2 regions of the Caldibacillus debilis DSM 16016 genome follow, and region 2 is predicted to be linked to the other one. Evidence: riboswitches for the same ligand, from Rfam matches in the RefSeq annotation. Region 2 holds a riboswitch; the other holds the start of a gene.
What was found. A riboswitch is a leader RNA that binds a small molecule or an ion and turns the genes downstream of it on or off. The one in region 2 is predicted to bind S-adenosylmethionine.
Positions count from the first base shown of each region.

Region 1: linked by a shared signal. The riboswitch ahead of A3EQ_RS0119590 (methionine ABC transporter ATP-binding protein) and the one ahead of metK (methionine adenosyltransferase) in region 2 are both predicted to bind S-adenosylmethionine.

Region 1 covers NZ_KB912917.1:117,066-121,279, forward strand. The annotation lists gene A3EQ_RS0119575 (M20 family metallopeptidase) at 1-7, opposite strand, end outside; gene A3EQ_RS0119580 (MetQ/NlpA family ABC transporter substrate-binding protein) at 26-874, opposite strand; gene A3EQ_RS0119585 (methionine ABC transporter permease) at 905-1,567, opposite strand; gene A3EQ_RS0119590 (methionine ABC transporter ATP-binding protein) at 1,557-2,582, opposite strand; SAM riboswitch class I at 2,749-2,861, opposite strand; gene A3EQ_RS0119595 (DUF4085 family protein) at 3,210-4,214, shown strand, end outside.
Region 2 covers NZ_KB912918.1:39,166-43,379, forward strand. The annotation lists gene A3EQ_RS0119835 (ISNCY family transposase) at 1-1,043, opposite strand, end outside; SAM riboswitch class I at 1,180-1,289, shown strand; gene metK (methionine adenosyltransferase) at 1,451-2,650, shown strand; gene asnB (asparagine synthase (glutamine-hydrolyzing)) at 3,106-4,214, shown strand, end outside.

The sequences.
Region 1 (4,214 bases), on a different contig from region 2:
CCGGCACGCCAATTCCCCCCGCTTTTTATTTGATGATGTCTTCCAGTTCTTCAATCGGAATGTCGACCACGACGGAACCGCCGTTCGTATCCTTTTTGATCGCCTCGACCACTTCAGGATCATGGTAGATCTCGACAATCTTTTTGAATGTTTGATTGTCTTTGTCTTCCGCCCGGGCGGCAAAAACATTGATATACGGCTGCGCCGCCGGATCATTCGGATCTTCCAGGAAGATGGCGTCTTTATTCGGAACGAATCCGGCCTGCCCGGCAATCCCGTTATTGATCACGGACGCGGCCACATCCGGAAGCACCCTCGGCGTTTGTTGGGCCACCATCGGAATGATCTCCAATTTTTTGGGATTTTCCTTGATTCCGCTCAAATCGCCGAACAAGCCGAAATCCTCCTTCAGCTTGATCAATCCGGCCGACTGAAGCAGCTTCAAAGCCCTCGCCTGGTTCGAGGGATCATCGGGGATGGCGATTTTCGCCTTGTCGGGGATTTCGGAGACGTCCTTATATTTCTCGGAATAAATGCCCATCGGCGCGATGACCGTGGTCCCGATCGGCACGATATCCAGATGATGTTCTTCCTTGAATTGATTCAAAAAGGCGATGTGCTGGAACGCATTCAAATCGATTTCCTTGTCCGCCAGCGCCTGGTTCGGCAGCGTGTAATCGGAAAATTCAACCAGCTCGATGGTGATGCCTTCCTTCGCCGCCTTTTCCTTGATGATGTCCCAGACCTGGCCGTCGGTCCCCGTCACCCCGATTTTTACCACCTTTTTTTCATCGGAAGCCGTCTCGCCCTTGCACGCCGAAAGTAAAGCGAAAAGAAGTACCGCAATCAACGATAAGCCTATTTTTTTGTACATTCTGTTTCCTCCTTGAATGCCAAATTTTTTCTATCGACGCAAAAAAATCCTCGAAAGATAATTCCCGATCAATTGTGCGATCTGCACCAAGAGAATGAGGATAACGACGGTGACGATCATGACGGAGGTATCAAACCGCTGATACCCGTAGGTCATCGCCAGGTTGCCCAAACCGCCGCCGCCGACCGTTCCCGCCATCGCCGAGAAATCGATCAAGCCGATGGTGACAAAGGTCAAGCCTAAAATCAGCGGTCCGATCGCTTCCGGGATGATGATTTCAAAAATGATCCGGAAGGGTCCGGCGCCCATCGCCTTGGCCGCTTCGATAATCCCCGGGTCGATGGAGACGAGATTATTTTCCACCACCCTGGCCACCGAAAAGGAGGCGGCGATCGTCATGGGGAAAATCGCGGCAGCCGTCCCGATGGTCGTCCCGATCACCGCCCGGGTCAACGGGGCGATGGCGACCAAAAAGATGATGAACGGGATGGGACGGACGATGTTGATGATAATGTTTAAAAAGGAATAGATGAACCGATTTTCAAAAACATTCCCTTTTCGGGTGACATATAAAAGCAGCCCCATCAAGATTCCGATAATGGACGAAAATAGCAAGGTAAAAACGACCATCGTAATCGTCTGGCCGGTCGCCTCGACAATCCGCGGCCAAAACGTGGACCAATCAACCCGCATCGGACAGGACCTCCTTTACTTGCACAACTTTTTTCAGTTCTTCGATGACCCTTTTCACTTCCTGTCCATCGCCTATGATTTCGACAATCAGATTCCCGAATAATTGCCCCTGCAGTTCGCTGATATTTCCGTTCAAAATGTTGACATCCACATTGTATCGCTTTGAAATCCTCGATAAGATCGGCTGTTTTGTCGCATCGCCCTTGAACGTCAGGCGGTACAGATGGTTCGTTCCGTTCCGCTTCAGTTCCTCGAGCAAGGATTCGGAAAGGGAATCGTGGATCACCGAACGGATGAAGTTTTTCGTCGTCCGGGTTTTCGGGCTGGTGAAAATATCCAGGACGGAGCCTTCTTCGATGATCCGTCCCTCCTCCATCACGGCGACCCGATCGCAAATCTTGCGGATGACATGCATCTCATGGGTGATCAATAGGATGGTCACATTCAACTCCCGGTTCACTTTTTTTAACAGATTCAGAATGTCGTTGGTGGTTTCCGGATCGAGGGCCGAAGTCGGTTCGTCACAAATCAGAATTTTTGGGGAAGTGGCCAGGGCCCTCGCAATGCCCACCCTTTGCTTCTGGCCTCCCGACAGCTGCTCGGGATAATCGCCCGCTTTATCCTCGAGTCCGACGAACCGGAGCAGTTCCCAAACGATCCGTTTCCTTTCCTCCTTCGGGACCTGTGCGATTTTTAAGGGATATTCCACATTTCCAAAAACTGTCCGGGAATTGAACAAATTAAAATTTTGGAAGATCATTCCGATATTTTGCCGCAATTTACGCAGTTCCTTGGTGGACAGTTTGGTGATCTCCTGCCGGTTCACGAAGATCTTCCCGGAAGTCGGTTTTTCCAACAGATTGACCAGGCGGAGGAGGGTGCTTTTTCCGGCGCCGCTGAAGCCGATGATGCCGAAGATTTCTCCCTCTTTGACGGTCAGGCTTACATCTTTGACGGCCGCGACTTCCCGGTCCTTGGTCTGAAATACCTTGGTGACATTTTCAAAAGTGATCATCGAGCACCTCCAATAAATACGAGTAAATGGATATGAAAACTCGGTTTAAGAGACGAATCGAAATTTCCCCGCATCCCCTCCTTTTCGGATAAATGAAAACCCCCCTCATCTTACCTCCAGGAAGATAAGATGAGAGGGGTCATGCGTTCGCAAAACTCCGTCTCATTTCTTATCTTCCAAGCCGTCCAGACGACTTGCTGGAATTGGCACAGTGCTTTCATGCGAAAGCCCGCTGCCGAGGTTTCATCGGGCCAGTCCCTCCACCTCTCTGGATAAGAAATGACGAGGAAAATATGTAATTTTTATGTATGATTGTATAGTAATATGAATGTTTGAAAATGTCAATATGCGAGTTTTTCCTGACGATCAGTCTGCCAAGGAGCAGCCCTCTTTTTCATTAATTGTTGCTTTCTTTCCTGCCGCGCTTACGCCTGGTTCCCCCTTCATAGGCGTGCGTCTTCGATCACTCACCTATTGAAGGGGATAAGTTTTGCCCACAAATATTTTACGCATACTTTTTTTGACAGCCCGTCGGAACCGTCCCGGCAGAAAAAGGGTTGACCAAAATCCTCTCCGTCTTTCATAATCAAAGTAATCAACAATCCGAACGAAAAGGAGACTCGTCCGATGAAATTTTTTTCGAAAAAATGGTATGAAACTATGCAGGATCCCCATCTTTTGACCTTCCCCGAATCCGATGAAGAATGGGCGGATTTCATCCGCGGTTTCGAAGAAGAAAGCGAGGATTTCCGCGCCTATTTGCGGGGAGAGCTGGAATCCATTAAAGACCGGCTGCTGCAGATCCTCCCCGAAACCTTCCACCCCTATGTGCTGGACGGGACGATCAATCAGCCCGAACTCCCGAAACGGGTCCGGGACGAGGTTTTGGCCTGGCTGAAAGAAAAACAGGAAGAAGCGGAAAAGATGATCGACGCGGCCGGGGAATACAAGGAAAAAATCCGCGGGCAGTTGCCGGAAGGTTTGGCGGAAATCGCGGACGCCGGGCTCCATGATGCCCAAATCCGTTTCATCCGCCGCGGGGAGGACGTTTTGCGGCTCACCCTGGACGGATCCGGCAGTTTCAGTTACGGCGAGGCCGCCGTGATCGAAATATCGGGGATCAAGGAGGAAAGATCCGAATTCCCATTGGCTCCCGGCATGTATTGGCTGTACGAGGAGACGGACGTGGAAAGGGACGGGTTCCGGCTTGGGGTCCTGTTCGATTCCCCGATGACGGAATGGGAAATCACCGCAACCGATTTCCGGATCCGCCATTTTTACCGAAACGAAGAACATCCCGGATGGGCGGATGAAGACGGTCCGGCCGGGGCATCGGACGGCGAATGGAAAAAGGCGGAACGGCGCCTCGGGTTCCGCTTTCCCCAGGCTTTCCGGGAACTGATGAACAGGCAAAACGGCGGACGGATCGACCATCCCTTTTTCCTCCTTCCGGACCGGGCGGTGGAAATTACCCGGATTTTGCCGCTGGAAGAGTTGGCGGAACAAGGCGGCGTCATCCCTTTTGCGGCTTGCGCCATCGGTTCGGTCGCCTTCCTCCGGGAAACCGGTCAGATCGTTTATGTGGCGGAAGACGGAGAACCGCGGCCATTGGCGGATTCTTTCGAAGAATGG
Region 2 (4,214 bases):
TTCTTCGTTACGATCTTGTACGTCTTTCCACCATACGATACGGTTTCGCCAGAACCGACCGTGCGTTTCTCCCGATAGCACAGGATATGATCCAAGGATTGTTCCTCAGCCAAGGGAACAAACGCGCTTTCCGGATCGGCAGGTTGAACCGCAAAGAGATGATTATGTTTACGGATAAGTTCCGGAAGAACCTGATTTGCTTCTTCGATGGTGTTGACATTGCGAAGACGCAATTCCACCACGCAGCGATCCTGTAAGGTTTCAAAGAGGCGTTCGATTCGTCCTTTGGCCTGTGGCGAAAGGGCCTTGATGTGGGTAATCCCCAATTCCTGTAAGACTTGGCCGAACTGGGAGAGCGGAGGGGCTTCACCGGCCAGCTCTTGTTCGATCGACAGGGTTGCTTCTTTTGGCGAACGGAAGATGGTATGCCGGTCGGAGTAAATACTCATCGGGATTCCCTTTTGTTCGATCATCTGTTTGAGGAGAAGCAAATACCCTTCCGTATCCTCCTGAGGACGAAACACGGCAGCCACGATCTCTCCCGTGGCATCGTCAATCGCTGCCAGTAAAGCAAATGGCTTGGCTCGGTCCTCCAACCAGGGATGAAAGCTGGCATCCACTTGAACGAGCATCCCCGCCTGAGGTTTTCTAGGCCTTGGACGATGGGCTTTGGGTGGACGACGCTTTCGCTTCGGCGGGAGGTTGGATTCACAGCGAATTCGGCGAACGGTAGAAGGGCTTATGTGAATACCCTCATGCTGTGCCAACAATTCAGCCAAATGATGATCATTACAGTTGCGATAACGCTCGCTTGTGAGAAGATTACGAATATATTCACGTACTTCATTTGAAAGTGCGTGTGCCGGTTTTCGCCCACGATTTTTATGGATGATTCCGGTTTCTCCCTCCTCCAGGATTCTTTTCTTCAGGCGAAAAACCTGGCGGGTGCTTAATCCTAGTTCATTCGCAGTTTCACGTACAGTCATGAGTCCATGAATATGTTTCAACATCACATTGTAACGCCACAATTCTTTTCTGGTCATCGTAATTTTCTCCTGTCCCATAGTGACATTTTCACTGAAGCGTTACAATATGACAATATCAAAGACGTTTAACAGGGAATGGGAAAATCGTTGACAGGCTAAAGCCGGTGTTGTATGATTGTAACTTGAACGGATACTCTTATTGCGAGTAGGCGGAGGGACTGCCCCGAGGAAGCCCGGCAACCTGCTTATTGACAAATAAGTAAGGTGCTCAACTGAGCAAGGGAATTCCTTGAACGATAAGAGTGAAAGGTAAAATCACACCCTTTCCTCAGCGGAAAGGGATTTTTTTATAACCTTCCATGGGATCCAGGCATAATTTACGGAACTAGGATCGATATTTTCGTGCAAAATATGAAATAAGGTATCCGTGACAGTCAGCAAAGGAACCGGAAGGAGGAATTTTTATGGGAAGAAGATTGTTTACATCAGAGTCGGTCACGGAAGGGCATCCGGACAAAATTTGCGATCAGATCTCCGACGCGATCCTTGACGCCATCATCGCCGAAGATCCCGATGCCCGCGTGGCGGTGGAAACGTCTATTACGACCGGGCTTGTTTTCGTTGCCGGGGAAATTTCCACGTCATCCTATGTGGATATTCCGAAAATCGTTCGGGACACCGTCCGCGAAATCGGTTATACCCGGGCCAAGTTCGGATTTGATGCCGATACATGCGGAATCATCACATCGATTGACGAGCAATCCCCGGATATTGCGATGGGGGTTGACCGAGCCCTGGAAGCCAGGGAAGGGAAGATGACCGACGAGGAAATCGAAGCCATCGGCGCGGGGGATCAGGGATTGATGTTCGGATTTGCATGCAACGAAACGGAAGAGCTGATGCCCCTTCCCATTTCATTGGCCCACAGATTGTCCCGCAGGTTGAGCGTGGTGCGGAAAACGGGGATCCTGCCCTACCTGCGTCCCGATGGAAAAACCCAGGTTACCGTGGAATATGACGGAGAAGGAAAGCCGGTGCGGATCGATACGATCGTGATCTCCGCCCAGCACCATCCGGAAGTGAGCCAGGAGCAGATCAAGCGGGACTTGATGGAACACGTCGTCCGTGCCGTCGTCCCGGAACAAATGCTTGACGGGGAAACGAAATATTTCATCAATCCGACCGGAAGGTTTGTCATCGGCGGTCCGCAGGGAGATGCGGGGCTGACGGGAAGGAAGATCATCGTCGACACTTACGGCGGTTACGCCAGACACGGAGGCGGCGCCTTTTCCGGCAAAGATCCGACGAAGGTGGACCGTTCCGGGGCTTATGCGGCCCGTTACGTGGCGAAAAACATTGTCGCCAGCGGATTGGCGGACAAGTGCGAAGTCCAGTTGGCCTATGCCATCGGCGTCGCCCGGCCGGTGTCCATTTCCGTGGATACCTTCGGCACGGGGAAAGTCAGCGAGGAAGTGCTGGAGGAACTGGTGAGAAGGAATTTTGATTTGCGGCCTGCCGGCATTATCCGGATGCTTGATTTAAGAAGGCCGATTTACAAACAAACGGCGGCCTACGGCCATTTCGGCCGGACGGATCTGGATCTGCCCTGGGAAAGGGTCGACAAGGCGGAATTGTTGAGGGAACAGGCGTTCCGCCGGGCATAAGCGGAAAAAGAAAGGCGTTTGGACGTCTTCGGAAAAAAGGAATCCTATAAAGATTGACATCCGGCCAGGCACAGGCGGAAAGAGGGGCGTTTCTTTTCCGCCGGAAAATGCGGAATCACAAGAAGGGCATGGGCGGCCGGGGAAAAGCGGGGGTATGAATGGCCCCCTTTTTTCTTGGATCGCATGTGCAAAATTTTTCTCGGGATCGGATCCTTCAATCGGCAATAATCGGAACCTTCAACTGGCAAGTAAAAAGAGAAGGCGCCCTGTCATCCCGCAATTTTATTCGACAACCTTTTTTGATACAATAATGGGGTGATCATTCGCGCCGTTTCCCATCCGGATCATTGGTTTTCGGCGTTTCAGGATTTCCCCGTTACGGATTGCTCCTTTTCCACGTCTCATGGAAGTAAATAGGATTTTCGGCATCAGGAAAGGAAAAGAAGGTGAATGGAATGTGCGGATTTATCGGCTGTGTTCATGACCAACCGAAGGAGTTTTCCAACGAAGATCGGGATGCCTTCAAAGAGCGGAACCATCTTTTGACCCACCGCGGTCCCGATGACGAAGGGTATTATTTCGACGAACATGTCCAGTTCGGTTTTCGCCGGCTGAGCATCATCGATCTTGAATCGGGCAGGCAGCCCCTGTCCTATGCCAATGAACGGTATTGGATCATCTTTAACGGGGAAATTTATAACTATATCGAACTGCGGGAAGAATTGCAGGAAAAGGGAATGGAATTTGCCACCGAATCCGATACCGAAGTGATTTTGGCATTGTACGACCATTATAAAGAAAAATCGGTGGATAAATTGCGGGGGATGTTTGCCTTCCTCATCTGGGACAGGGAAGAAAAGCTCCTTTTCGGCGCCCGGGATCCTTTCGGCATCAAGCCGTTGTACTATTATGCGGATCCGGACAAAGGGTGCACCTTTTTTGCCTCGGAAAAGAAGGCGATCCTCCATGCCTTGGAAAATCCGGCGCTCAACGGAAGATCCCTCCAGCAATATTTGACGTTCCAATATGTTCCCGAACCGTATACCATGCATGAAAAGATCGAAAAATTGCTGCCGGGGACTTATTTCAAGAAACGGCCCGGAAAACCTTTGGAAATTTTTACATATTGGAAAGCGGAATTCCGCCCCGCCTTACAGCCGGAGGAAAAATGGGTCGAAGAAATCCGGGAAGCGATGTTCGATTCGGTGAAGGTCCATATGCGGAGCGACGTGCCGGTCGGCTCTTTCCTGTCCGGCGGAATCGATTCGACGATGATCGCGGCGATCGCGAAGGAATTCCATCCGAGGATCCAAACCTTCTCCGTCGGTTTTGAACGGGAGGGCTACAGCGAGATCGACGTGGCCAGAGAGTCGGCGGAAAAGATCGGGGTGGAAAATATCAGTTACGTGATCACGCCGGAAGAATACATGAAGGAATTCCCGAAAATCATGTATTATATGGACGATCCGCTTGCCGATCCCGCCTGCGTGCCCCTCTATTTCGTCGCCAGGGAGGCGCGGAAACATGTGACCGTCGTCCTTTCCGGCGAAGGTTCCGACGAGCT